Regions from separate parts of the Caminicella sporogenes DSM 14501 genome, predicted to be linked through region 2. Evidence: riboswitches for the same ligand, from Rfam matches in the RefSeq annotation. Region 2 holds a riboswitch; each other region holds the start of a gene.
The links. Region 2 has a riboswitch for cobalamin ahead of BUA90_RS05800 (FecCD family ABC transporter permease). Riboswitches for the same ligand answer to the same signal wherever they lie in the genome.
Positions count from the first base shown of each region.

Region 1: another riboswitch for cobalamin. It lies ahead of cobI (precorrin-2 C(20)-methyltransferase); the one in region 2 lies ahead of BUA90_RS05800 (FecCD family ABC transporter permease).
Region 3: another riboswitch for cobalamin. It lies ahead of cobT (nicotinate-nucleotide--dimethylbenzimidazole phosphoribosyltransferase); the one in region 2 lies ahead of BUA90_RS05800 (FecCD family ABC transporter permease).

Region 1 covers NZ_FRAJ01000005.1:28,880-33,170, forward strand. Annotated here, with positions in the region: gene cobC (alpha-ribazole phosphatase) at 1-227, opposite strand, end outside; gene cobS (adenosylcobinamide-GDP ribazoletransferase) at 242-979, opposite strand; gene cobU (bifunctional adenosylcobinamide kinase/adenosylcobinamide-phosphate guanylyltransferase) at 993-1,562, opposite strand; gene cobI (precorrin-2 C(20)-methyltransferase) at 1,613-2,335, opposite strand; cobalamin riboswitch at 2,516-2,704, opposite strand; gene BUA90_RS03145 (YbjQ family protein) at 2,867-3,181, opposite strand; gene BUA90_RS03150 (DUF2225 domain-containing protein) at 3,162-3,896, opposite strand; gene BUA90_RS03155 (VanW family protein) at 3,913-4,291, opposite strand, start outside.
Region 2 covers NZ_FRAJ01000008.1:77,236-81,526, forward strand. Annotated here, with positions in the region: gene BUA90_RS05790 (sirohydrochlorin cobaltochelatase) at 1-773, opposite strand, end outside; gene BUA90_RS05795 (ABC transporter ATP-binding protein) at 794-1,555, opposite strand; gene BUA90_RS05800 (FecCD family ABC transporter permease) at 1,569-2,624, opposite strand; cobalamin riboswitch at 2,778-2,989, opposite strand; gene BUA90_RS05805 (RluA family pseudouridine synthase) at 3,075-3,806, opposite strand; gene rbsB (ribose ABC transporter substrate-binding protein RbsB) at 4,082-4,291, opposite strand, start outside.
Region 3 covers NZ_FRAJ01000010.1:67,399-71,689, forward strand. Annotated here, with positions in the region: gene BUA90_RS06945 (Asp23/Gls24 family envelope stress response protein) at 1-345, shown strand, start outside; gene gdhA (NADP-specific glutamate dehydrogenase) at 612-1,979, shown strand; cobalamin riboswitch at 2,103-2,282, shown strand; gene cobT (nicotinate-nucleotide--dimethylbenzimidazole phosphoribosyltransferase) at 2,500-3,546, shown strand; gene BUA90_RS06960 (DNA-3-methyladenine glycosylase family protein) at 3,638-4,291, shown strand, end outside.

The DNA.
Region 1 (4,291 bases), on a different contig from region 2:
TCAATAATATTAACTCCATGATGTTTATTTATTATTTGAGCTGTCTTTAAACATCTATCTAAATCACTGCATATTATCATATTTAACTTTTCATTTTTTAATTTTTCACAGACCATTTCAGCCTGTTGTATTCCCTTTTTAGTCAATTTTGAATTAGTCCACCCGCTAAACAACTTTTTTTTATTAGTTTCTGTTTCTCCATGTCTTACAAATATTATTTCTAACATCACTACCACCTAAGTCATATAAATATAAAGAAAATTATATAGCTTAACAAAAATATTATCTCTGAAAGTTCAATCAATGAACCTAATATATCTCCTGTTATTCCATCTATCTTCAATGTAATATGTCTTACATACCATAAAGCAAATAAATTGACTATCAATATGCACAACATGGCAATTGGAAACAATAATGCTAAAACAATTGAAATCACATATGCAATAATTAACTGCATATTAGTTATTTTTCCAATAAATAAATTGCCCATTCCATTTGCTTTTGCAGTTTTTCCAATTTTACATGCCACTACAATATTTAATCTTGAAGCCACAGGCATTAAAAGTAAAATAGGATAAATATATGGAATAGGTATTTTATTTATTAATGCCATTTTCATAATTAGTACACAAAAAAGTGCTAAAGCTCCATTTGTTCCAAGTCTACTGTCTTTCATTATTTCCAATACTCTATCTTTTGGTCTATTGCTGTAAATTCCATCAAAAGTATCTGCAAGTCCATCAAGATGCAGTCCACCCGTAATGATTATTTCTACTATTACAGCAAATACAGCTGCTAAAAAACTTCCTCCTAAATTAAGTCCAATATAATATCCTGCTAAAATGAAAGTACCAATAATTAAGCCAACTAGCGGAAAATATATTATACCATTTAAAAAATCTTCTTCTGTAACATTTAAATTAAACCTTATAGGTATACGAGTTAAAAACTGAATCATTAAAATAAAACGCTTCATCTTTATGTCCTTTCTACTTTATCTTTACAGGTATACCTGAAACTATAAAATAAACTTCGTCAGCTTTTCCTGCAATTAACTGATTCATCCTTCCAGCTATATCTCTAAAAATTCTAGACAATCTACTTTCCGGAACAATTCCCATGCCAAGCTCATTAGTAACAATAACCATATTTATTTCTGCTTTTTTTACTTCATCAATTAGTAAAACAATTTGCTCTTTTATATCATTTTCAATATCATCTACTTCTTCCCAATCAACTTTATCCCAATCTATATTTGAATTATCAAACATCAGATTAGTAATCATAATTGTCATACAATCTAATAGTACTGTATCGTGCTTTTTGGCAATTTTTTGTATATGTTTATAAATATCTCTATACATTTCAAAAGTAGTCCATTCGCTTGGTCTTGATTCTCTATGTCTTTTTATTCTATTCTTCATGCCATCATCAAAAGGTATAGCAGTAGCTATATAAGCTATTTTCTTTCCTATTTCAGATACGTATTTTTCAGCAAAAGAACTTTTTCCACTTCTTGCTCCGCCGGTTATCAAAATTATTTTTTTGTTTGAATTCATATAAACTCCTCCAAAGTTGGAAGTAAGGTATAAATATGTTTTCATTACTCTTATTTATACATCTTTAATCCATTTTTTTTGATTATCATTGTAGAAAGATATGGGATTTTTTCACTTTTTACTATATCTATATCTGTAATAACTCTTTCTTCTTCTGTACCACATTTAGAAATTAAAATAAAATTATTTTCAAGTCCTCTTTTTATTAGCTCATTGGCAAGAATTTTACAATCATTTGACGGTTTCATTACTATAACATTTTCAAAATTATCTAAAGCTCTTATTAACTTGTCCCCATCACCTTTTCTCAATGGAACTACACTAAAACCTTCTTCCCATTCCACTATGGGTATGTTCAAACTACCTGCTACTGAACAAAAAGAAGTTATTCCGGGTATAGTTTCAACTTCAACATCATATTTTTTTAAATAAGGTAAAAGATACATATATGTACTATAAACCGTAGGGTCACCTAAAGTAATAAATGCCACTGATTTGCCTTCATTTAGAAGCTTTGCTATAATAAGTGCATTTTCTTCCCATTTATTTTGAAGCTCATTTTCATCATATATCATAGGAAAAGTTAAATATATTATCTTCACATCTTTTTTTATATGCTCTTTAGCTATATCGTAAGCAAAACTTCCTGCTGACTTTCTCTTTTCTGGACATATTACTACGTCTACTTCATTTAATATCCTCTTTGCTTTAACAGTTATAAGTTCTGAATCCCCCGGTCCAACTCCAACCCCATAAAATTTACCTTTTTTCATATATACCTCCTGAAAATTTGAAATTATCTCTAATAAAAAATATTATGTTTATAAAAATAATGGAAAAGGTCTAAAAACTTTTTCCATTAAGACTTTTTTACATAATCAAAAAAAATGCACTACGGAATATAAGTGCATTTTTATACATACTTTAATAAATCATACACTTCCCTCCGAAGTAGTTGCTAACGTTTTAAGGCAGGTTTCCTGGCTCGCGCTTCATCCTACTCCCTTGCCTTCCTTAAAAAATTAAGTGGCATAATAAGGTTTCGTATTCGCTTACAGTAGCGGGGGCTGCGTCGGACTCTCACCGAACTTCCCTTTTAACTTCTTTTTTTACAAAGAAGCACCTTAAAACTTACAAATATTAAATTAAAACTTCACTTTAATCTTTATTATAAAAATTTCAGCAAAAATTGTCAATAAAACCTAGGGTTTTGTCTAAAAATTACGAAAATATTTTTATCTCAATTTTTTACAAGAAATTGAAAATATTTAAATAAAATCAACTGGTATGATAATACATATAAATTATTTCACTTTTACTGCTGTACCGTAAACCAATAGCTCAGCTGCTCCCTGCATTATTGCTGAAGTCGCAAACCTAATATTCACAACTGCATTTGCCCCTTTTTCCTGAGCTTGTTTTACCATTCTGTCTATAGCAACTTGTCTTGCTTCATCTAACATTTCTGTGTATTGTGTTATTTCACCTCCAACTATAGTTTTAAAACCTGCTAATATATCTTTTCCCAAATGTTTTGATTGAATCGTACTTCCTCTTACCAATCCCAATACCTCTACTATTTCTCTTCCTTTAACTTCTTCAGTGTTTACTAAAATCATTTTCATTACTCCTTTCTATTTGCAAATTTTTTTTATTATTATATTCTTCTCTTGCCAATCTCCACTGCTCTCTAGCTCTAATTTCTATATGTCTTTTTTTCTTTATATCTGGATTGCTTAATGCTTTATCAAACCACTTTATAGCCTCTTTATAATTACCAACTCTTCTGTTAAGTTCTCCTAAAAGATATAGAATCACTACTTCATTGTATTCTTCTTTATCTAATCTTTCTTTTGTATAAGCATTTTGAAATGCATCTATTGTAAATTTTAAAAATTCCTTTTCTCTTTCATCATTCATATATCTATAAAACCAAGCAAGTCTCAAACATACTTTTCCAATATTTATATATTTAGATTTTGACACCTGATAACATATCAATGCTAATTTATATACCTGTATAGCTTCTTCTAAATTTCTTTCTTTTCCATAACTTCTCTGCTTCCAACGTGAAGTTATAAACTTTACTATTTTTTCCTTTTCCAATTCATTTATTTTTGAAAAAGTACTTTCTAGTGCTGCATATCCGCAATTTGGACATACAAAAACGTTATAAAACAAAGGATTTTCACTTTTATAATAAGGACAAAAATCTTCATCTCTCTTAATAACTCTAATTGCTGAAGTTCTAACCTTTTTAGTAGTAAACTTCATTTTGCATATTGGACATTCAATTTCTCTATCATAAAAATGGTCTAATAATTGTTTGTTCATATATACACCTCTATTACTAATTTATTATTTGATTTTCTATTTTATCTTTTTCTTCAATACTTGTATCATCACTTTTTATCTTTTTAGTACCTTTTATAATCACTTCTTTGCTCGGCTTATAATAATCTTTTGAAATCAATTTTCTTTTTATTTCTCTTCCATTTTCATATATAATCATATATGAGGAAACTATATAGCCATTTCTACCTTTACTTTTAACTATCATTTTATCTTCTGGTAAATTTTCATCAAATAGTATCTCTGTATCTTTTTTGATAACTTTATCAATCTTGCTAATTAATTTTACTATCTGATTATTTTCCTTATGACCGTATATATTAACTGTCAACTTATTCCCCTTAACAAAACTCTGTATATAAATTGGATATTTAGTC
Region 2 (4,291 bases):
TTTAAAACAGTTTTCCAAGAATCATCTTCATCTCCTGCCATGTCATTTGTAGCATGGTCACCTGCAACAAGCATAAATGGCATTAATGTTACTTTTTTAATATTATTTTCTTTAAGTCTGTTCATAACTTGCTCTAATCCAGGATAACCTTCAACTGTTCCAACAAACACATTTTTATGTCCTAAATCATGTAAAACATACTCTAGCTCAGAATATGTAGCATTAGCAAAATGATGTGTTCCATGTCCCATAAATACTACAGCTTCATCATCTTTTAGTTCAGGCAACTGAGCCTTTAAAGCCTTCACTACTTCTAAATAATCTTCTGTTGTAGTAAGTAATGGTTTTCCAACTTTAAGTTTATCAAAATCTCCTTCATAAGCTGCTACTTGAGCTAACAATTCATCATATTCTGCACCATTCATTATATGTAAAGGCTGTATTATAACTTCTGAATATTTTTGTGATTTTAAGTAATCCAGAGCTTCTTTTACATTGTATACATCTATTTTGTCTCTTTCTTTTAATATATTTATTATTGTCTGTGCTGTAAAAGCTCTAACTATGTCATAATCTGGAAACTCTTCAGCAAATCTCTTTTCTGTAGCTTCTATAGTAAGTTTTCTAGTATCTGCATAGCTTGTACCAAAACTTACTACAAGTATAGCCTTCTTATTTGGGTCTTTGCTAACTTCTTGCGGCTTTTGTGAACAGCCAGTAGTAGCTCCTAAAGCTAAAATAAAAACCATCATTAACACTAACATTTTTTTCATAAATACATCCCCTTTCTAAATTAAGTTATTAAAAAACCTTTCCCTTCAATCAATTCAACATCAACAGCAAAAACTTTTTTTATTAAATCTTGATCTAAAACCTTTTTTGAATCTCCATATCTTACCACTTTGCCATTTGAAATAACACATACCTTATCACTAAACTTATAGACTAAATTCAAATCATGCATGATTGATAAAACAGTAATATTTTTTTCTCTAATTACCTGTTTTAATAATTTTAAAGATTTTACTTTGTATGCAATATCCATAGCAGAAAAAGCCTCATCTAATAACAATATCTCCGGAGATTGCGACAAGGCTCTTGCAAGCATTACTCTTTGGTATTCTCCTCCACTAATTTCTGTTACTAATGAATTCATGAATTTATAAGTATCTGTTTTTTTCATAAAACTTACTACTATGTCTATATCTTCATCAGTTGGTTCATTTAATCTTTCTCTATATGGATTTCTTCCCATCATAACTATATCAAAACATGTAAATGGAAAGCTTATATTTGTCCTCTGCCTGACTACTGCAATTTTTTTTGAAAGTTCTTTTATAGTATAACTAGATAAATCTCTCTGCCTGTAAAAAATTTTTCCCTTTTTAGGCTTTAATTCGCCCGTCAAAATATTTAACAGTGTAGTCTTTCCACACCCATTTGGACCAATAATAGAAATAAACTTACCTTTATCTTCTCTATCAATTTTAAAACTTAAATTTTCAAATATATTAAATTTGCCATATCCAAAAGTAATATTTTGTATATCAAACATAACTACCTTGTCCTTATCTGCGTTTTTTAAAGAAGATATATATAAAAAATGGTCCTCCAAATAAAGTTGTTATAACTCCTACAGGTATTTCTACATTAAGTAGAAGCCTTGAAAGATTATCTGCTAATACAAGTAAAAGTGCCCCACATATTGCCGAAAGAGGAATAAGTATTTTATTTTTTGTAGATACTGCAAATCTCAATATATGGGGTACTATTAAACCAACAAAACCTATTATCCCACTTACTGATACACACACAGCAGTTATAAGTGATGCTAATACAAGATATACTTTAGTAATCTTTCCCGGATCAACCCCTAATGACCTTGCTTCCTTTTCTCCAAGAGTCATAATATCCAAATCATCAGCAAAATATTTACAGAGTATAATACCTATTAATATTATCGGAAAACTAATCATCACCTGTGTCCAAGTTTTTGATGATAAACTGCCCATTAGCCAATATACTATCGCTGCTACTTCTTCTCCTGATAAACTTTTTAAAAAGCTAATACCAGCTGAAAGAATTGAGCTAACTATTATACCTGCAAGTATAAGATTTGATGAAGATATGTACCCATCTTTCAATGATATTTTTAGTACAACTAGCAGTGTGCAAATTGCTCCAATAAAAGCACTCGGCATTATAGGAATCATTTTGTTAACTACAAAAAGATTTAGAAAAATTGCCAATACAGCTCCAAATGCAGCACCTGTCGATACCCCTATAGTATATGGGTCAGCTAATGGATTTCTAAGTATTGATTGAAATACAGTCCCTGATACAGCAAGTCCAGCTCCAACTAATGCTCCAATTAAAACTCTCGGCACTCTTATATCCCATACTATAACTACTACATATTCCTCAAAATTATCTAATAATTTAGAATTAATTAATTTTCCAGTTATAATTTTTGCAACAGTAGAAAAGCTTAAATCAGCTCTTCCAAATGATATACTAAAAAGCATTATTAATATTAAAGCTAATAATAATATCAACGTTAAAAAAAAATTTCTTCTTTGATTTCTTTTTATAGATTGTTTTATATTTATATGTTCATCAACCATTATTAACTCACCAAATCATCGCTTATAAAATTTAAAAGTAAAATAAAAAACCTTGCGGAGAATCGCAAGGTAATTTAACAATACTAACCGAACATAAGAAAAATAACTTATGTCCTATAACAATTTAAATCAACCCTTGCTTCCCTCCGAAGCGGTTGTCTATTTTTTAAGGCAGGTTTCCTGGCTCTGGCTTCTTCCTACTCTCTGACCTTCCCATCTGATACTCAATATTAAACAATACTCATCAACAGATAGTGGCTTTCAACAGATTTCGTCTGCCATCACAGTAGCGGGGGCTGCAGAGGATTTTCACCTCTTTCCCTTTTAACTTCTAAATTAGAAGCACCTTAAAAAATATATTAAGTTTTCATATATTTATTATTATAAAGAATTTTTACAATGTTTGTCAATATATATCGAATAATAGATTAATTTAATAATCTTTACATCTTAAATATTAAACAATGAAAAAGGATATTCCTTATAAGGAAGTTTTGATTCAAATCTGCATAAATTTTTATTCTTTGGATGATTAAATGTTATACTACTTGCCCATAGAGCAATTTGTGTCCATTTTCTCATCTTTACAAAAGTTTTATTGTATTTATTATCTCCCCATAACGGCAATCCATTGTAAGAAAACTGAACTCTTATTTGATGATGTCTACCCGTTTTTAAAAAAATTTTTACAAGGCTAAGTATTCCGTATTCCTTTGTATCAACACTGTCTATTAACTCATATTCAAGTATAGCTTCCTTAGCTTTTTTTGTATCCTTTGTAACTACTTTAGACATATTAACAGTCCTAAGTTTTAATAGATAATTCCTTAATTCAGCCTTCTCCTTCTCAGGCTTTCCACAAACTACAGCATAATATTCCTTTTTAAATCTCTTTGTCCTTATCTCCTCAGACAACCATGCATTAGCTTCTCTTGTCTTTGCAAATACCATTAATCCTCCTACAGGCCTATCCAGTCTATGTACAAGTCCTATATAAGGATTTTTTGCAGCAGGATAATTTTTCTTTAAATATTCCTTGAGTAATGAAAGCATATCAATATCTCCAGTCTTATCACTTTGCGTTGGCATTTTCGGTGGTTTTTCAGCTACTATAATATGTTTATCTTCATGTATTATCTTTATATCTTTATCTTTTAATATTTCTAAAATAGTTCCTTTCATATTCTCTACTCTCCTAACTATCAATTGTAAGTTCTATATTGTAAATTTTAGGGTCAATTACTCAATATCTTAAAATAATCCATAATTCTCAACTTGCTAAATAATTATGAGCTTGTTGACAAATTTATATTTTCAATCTTTTAGTCTTATTTTGTCTACAATCTGAATTATTGATTTCTTTATAATATAATTAGATTATACAACATTTTTATATAAAAAATAACAAAAAGTAGAGAACTCTTTTTTTGAGCTCTCTACTTTTCTATATAAATCTATTATTTAGTTATTAATTTAAGCTCTACAGGTATAAAATCTGCTACCTTTTCACCTTTAATAATTTTTACAGCATTTTCAACTCCCAAACTACCAATTAAACTTGGCTGTTGAGCTACAGTTGCTGCCATTTTTCCTTCTTTTACAGCTTTAACAGCATCATCTGTTGCATCAAAACCTACTACAATTATATTTCTTCCACTTGCTTCTAT
Region 3 (4,291 bases), on a different contig from region 2:
AGGATTTTTAGAAGAAAAAAGGATAATACTTTGCAGGTATCGGAAAAGTCTGTAGTTAGACCGACTTATAGTTACAGGGGGAAATATGTAATATCTGATAAAGCAATTATACAGATAATAAAATTTGTAGGACAAAATACAGAAGGTTTTTATAAATTTACTAAAATATATATAAAAAATTATCCACATGGAATAGTTGTAGACATAGATGTAATTTTAAGTTATGGAAATGTAGTGACAACTGTTATTAAGAATTTACAAAAGCATATAAAAAGAGAAATAGAAAATATGACATCTATAAATGTATTGGCAATAAATGTATGTGTAAGAAGTTTAAAAATATAATATTGATAAAATGTTTACAAATATGTATATGTATGTTATAATGCAGTTGTGAAGGGGGAAAGGAAATTTTTAAGTAAGCTCAAGGAAAACGTTTTACCTTGTGTTTTCCCGTAATTTCCAATTAAATACTGTCCCTTTGAAGTAAATTTTTTTATTTGAATTATTATTTGATTATTTATTGAATTTATTCTTTTGTCATGTTTTTGGTGGCAAAAGAAAGAAAATAAAAATTAATTTTTATTAGCAAAACAAGGGGGTTTCTTCCAATGGCAGGTCAAAATCTAAATGCAAAAGAGTATATTAAAGAAGTAATTGAGAAAGTTAAAGCTAGAAATGCTAGCGAACCTGAGTTTATTCAAGCAGTTGAGGAAGTACTAGTTTCTTTAGAGCCGGTTTTAGAAAAGCATCCAGAGTATATAGAAGCTAATTTATTAGAGAGAATTACTGAGCCTGAAAGACAAATAATATTCAGAGTTCCTTGGGTAGATGATAGTGGTAAGGTTCAAGTAAATAGAGGTTTTAGAGTTCAGTTTAATGGAGCTATAGGACCATACAAAGGAGGTTTAAGATTTCATCCTTCCGTATATATTGGAATTATCAAGTTTTTAGGATTTGAACAAATTTTTAAAAATTCATTGACTGGTCTTCCAATAGGTGGAGGTAAAGGTGGTTCCGATTTTGACCCAAGAGGAAAATCAGATGCTGAAATTATGAGATTTTGTCAAAGTTTTATGACTGAACTTTATAGACACATTGGACCAGATGTTGATGTTCCAGCTGGAGATATTGGAGTTGGTGGTAGAGAAATTGGATACCTTTATGGACAATATAGAAGAATTAGAGGAGCTTTTGAAAACGGGGTTCTTACTGGTAAAGGTTTAGCATATGGTGGTAGTTTAATTAGACCTGAAGCTACTGGTTTTGGTGTAACTTATTTTGCTCAAGAAATGTTAAAGCATGAAGGAGAAACTTTTGAAGGTAAGACTGTTGCTATATCAGGATATGGTAATGTTGCTTGGGGAGTATGTCAAAAAGTTGCTGAATTAGGGGGTAAAGTAGTTACTCTTTCAGGCCCAGATGGATATATTTATGACCCAGATGGAGTAACTGGAGAAAAGATAGACTATTTAGTTGAAATGTTAAAAGAAAATAAAGGTGCTAGAGTTAAGGATTATGCAGACAAGTACGGTGTAGAGTTTTTCCCAGGAGAAAAACCATGGGGAGTAAAAGTTGATATAATAATGCCATGTGCTATACAAAATGATATTACTTTGGAACATGCTAAGAAAATTGTTGCTAATGGTATTAAGTTTGTAGTTGAAGGTGCAAATATGCCATGTACAAATGAAGCAATTGAGTACTTCCAAAAGAACGGAGTGTTGGTAGGACCTGCTAAAGCTGCTAATGCCGGTGGAGTTGCTACTTCAGCTCTTGAAATGTCACAGAATAGTATGAGAATGTCTTGGACTAGAGAAGAAGTAGATAAGAAGCTTCATGAAATAATGGTTAACATTCATAATAATGCTATGAAAGCAGCTGAAGAATATGGATTCGGATATAATTTAGTTGCTGGTGCGAATATAGCTGGATTTTTAAAAGTTGCTGAGGCTATGCATGCACAAGGAAATTACTAAAATTGTATAAAATAGATGTATAAACTTGTTTAATGAAGGAGAACCTACAAAAATAATTTATAGTAGGTTCTCTTTTAGTAGCAGGAGTTTTTTTAGATATGTAGAATAGATTTAAATATATAAGTCAATATAAAAATTATAGGTGCCCATTTTAGGGAGAATAGGGAATGGAGTGGAAATCTCCAGCGGACCCGCCACTGTAAAGGGGAGCCTTTAAACACTATGCCACTGGATATTAATCTGGGAAGGCGTTTGAAGGTGTTGAACCTGAGCCAGGAGACCTGCCTATAATTTATTGACTCATGAATGATGGTAAAGTTCATGGTTTGTTTGTCATGCACAAATAAACTATGAACTTTTTTTGCATAAAAATAAAAGTTTAAAAAGCAAAATCAAGTTAGTTTAGTAATTAAAAATTATAAAAATTTTATAAAATTGACATTAAAAATTAAAGGATAGAATTTTAATGTTATTATATAAGCTAAAAAATAAATTTTAAAATATAGAGGGAGGAATAATTATGATTTTGTTAAAAGAAACTATTAAAAGGATTGGTGAGCTTGATAGTAAAGCCATGGAAAAAGCAAAAGAAAGAGTAGATAATCTTATCAAGCCACCTGGGAGTTTAGGAAGATTAGAAGAGATAGTTATTCAGCTAGCAGGAATAACAGGAGAAATTTATCCAAAGGTGGATAAAAAAGCTGTTATAGTTATGGCAGCAGATCATGGAGTATTTGAAGAAGGAGTTGTAGTATTTCCACAAGAAGTAACAGAAATTCAAACAAAAAATATGGCAAGAGGAGTTACTGGCGTTTGTGCATTAGCAAAGTATGTAGGGGCTGATGTAGTACCGGTAGATATAGGAGTAAAAGTTGATATAAATGAACCTGGAGTGATAAATAAAAAAGTAAAATATGGAACAGATAATATGGCTAAAGGACCTGCTATGAGCAGAGAGGAAGCTATAAGAGCTTTAGAAGTTGGAATAGAGGTTGCTGAGGAGCAGATTAAAAAAGGTAAAAACATTTTAGCAACTGGAGAAATGGGAATATGTAATACTACTCCTAGTGCTGCTATTGTTTCAGTTATAGGTGGATATGACCCTTTTGAAGTAACTGGAATAGGAGCAAATTTTCCAGTAGATAAACTTAAATACAAAGCAGGGGTAGTAAAGAGAGCTATAGAAGTAAACAGTCCTAATCCAAAGGACGGGATAGATGTCCTTGCTAAAGTTGGTGGACTTGAAATAGCTGGAATGGCTGGAGTAATGCTTGCTGGAGCTGCTAATAGAATACCGGTAGTAGTAGATGGATTTATTTCTTCAGCTGCTGCTCTTATAGCATGTACTATAGAACCAAAGACTAAGAATTTTCTTATACCTTCTCATGCTTCAAAGGAGAAGGGAGCGATATATGCATCAGAGCTTTTAGGATTAAAACCTATGCTTTATATGGATATGAGACTTGGAGAGGGAACAGGAGCTGTACTTGCTCTAAGTTTAATCGAATCAGCTACATATATGAATAATGAAATGATTACATTTGCTGAGGCTGGTATATCTGTATAATTGATAAAAAAGTATATTTTAGTTTAAGTTCTTTTAATGAGAGTTGCAGACTGATATAATAGTTGTAAGTTGATTTTTGAGGTGATATTAAATGCATGTAAAAGAAATAGAAAATGGTATAGTTTTAGAGAATATAAAGGATTTTGAGCTACCTCATATATTTGAATGTGGACAATGTTTTAGATGGAATAAGGAAGAGGATGGGAGTTATACAGGAGTAGCTTTTGGAAAGGTAATAAATTTAAGAAAAGAACATGATAAGGTTTATATTGATAATACGAATTATAACGATTTTAAAAATATATGGCATAGTTACTTTGATTTAGATAGGGATTATGGAAAAATAAAAGAAAAATTATCTGCAATTGATGAAACAATGAAAACTTCTGTAGAATTTGGTTATGGAATAAGAATACTTAAGCAAGATGAATGGGAAACTCTTATTTCTTTCATAATATCTGCAAATAATAGAATACCAATGATAAAAAGGGCTATAGAAGCTTTAAGTGAAAATTATGGCAGTTATATAGGAAATTATAGAGGAAAAAAATATTACAGTTTTCCAAAACCAGAAAAATTATATAATTTAAGTCTTGAAGATATTAATTTTAAAGGTATAGGGTTTAGAGGAAAATATATATTAAATGCAGCAAAACTTGTAGTAAATAAGGAGATAGATATTTATAATTTGAAAAATTTAGAGACCTTTAAAGCAAGAGAAGAATTAATGAAGTTTTCTGGTGTG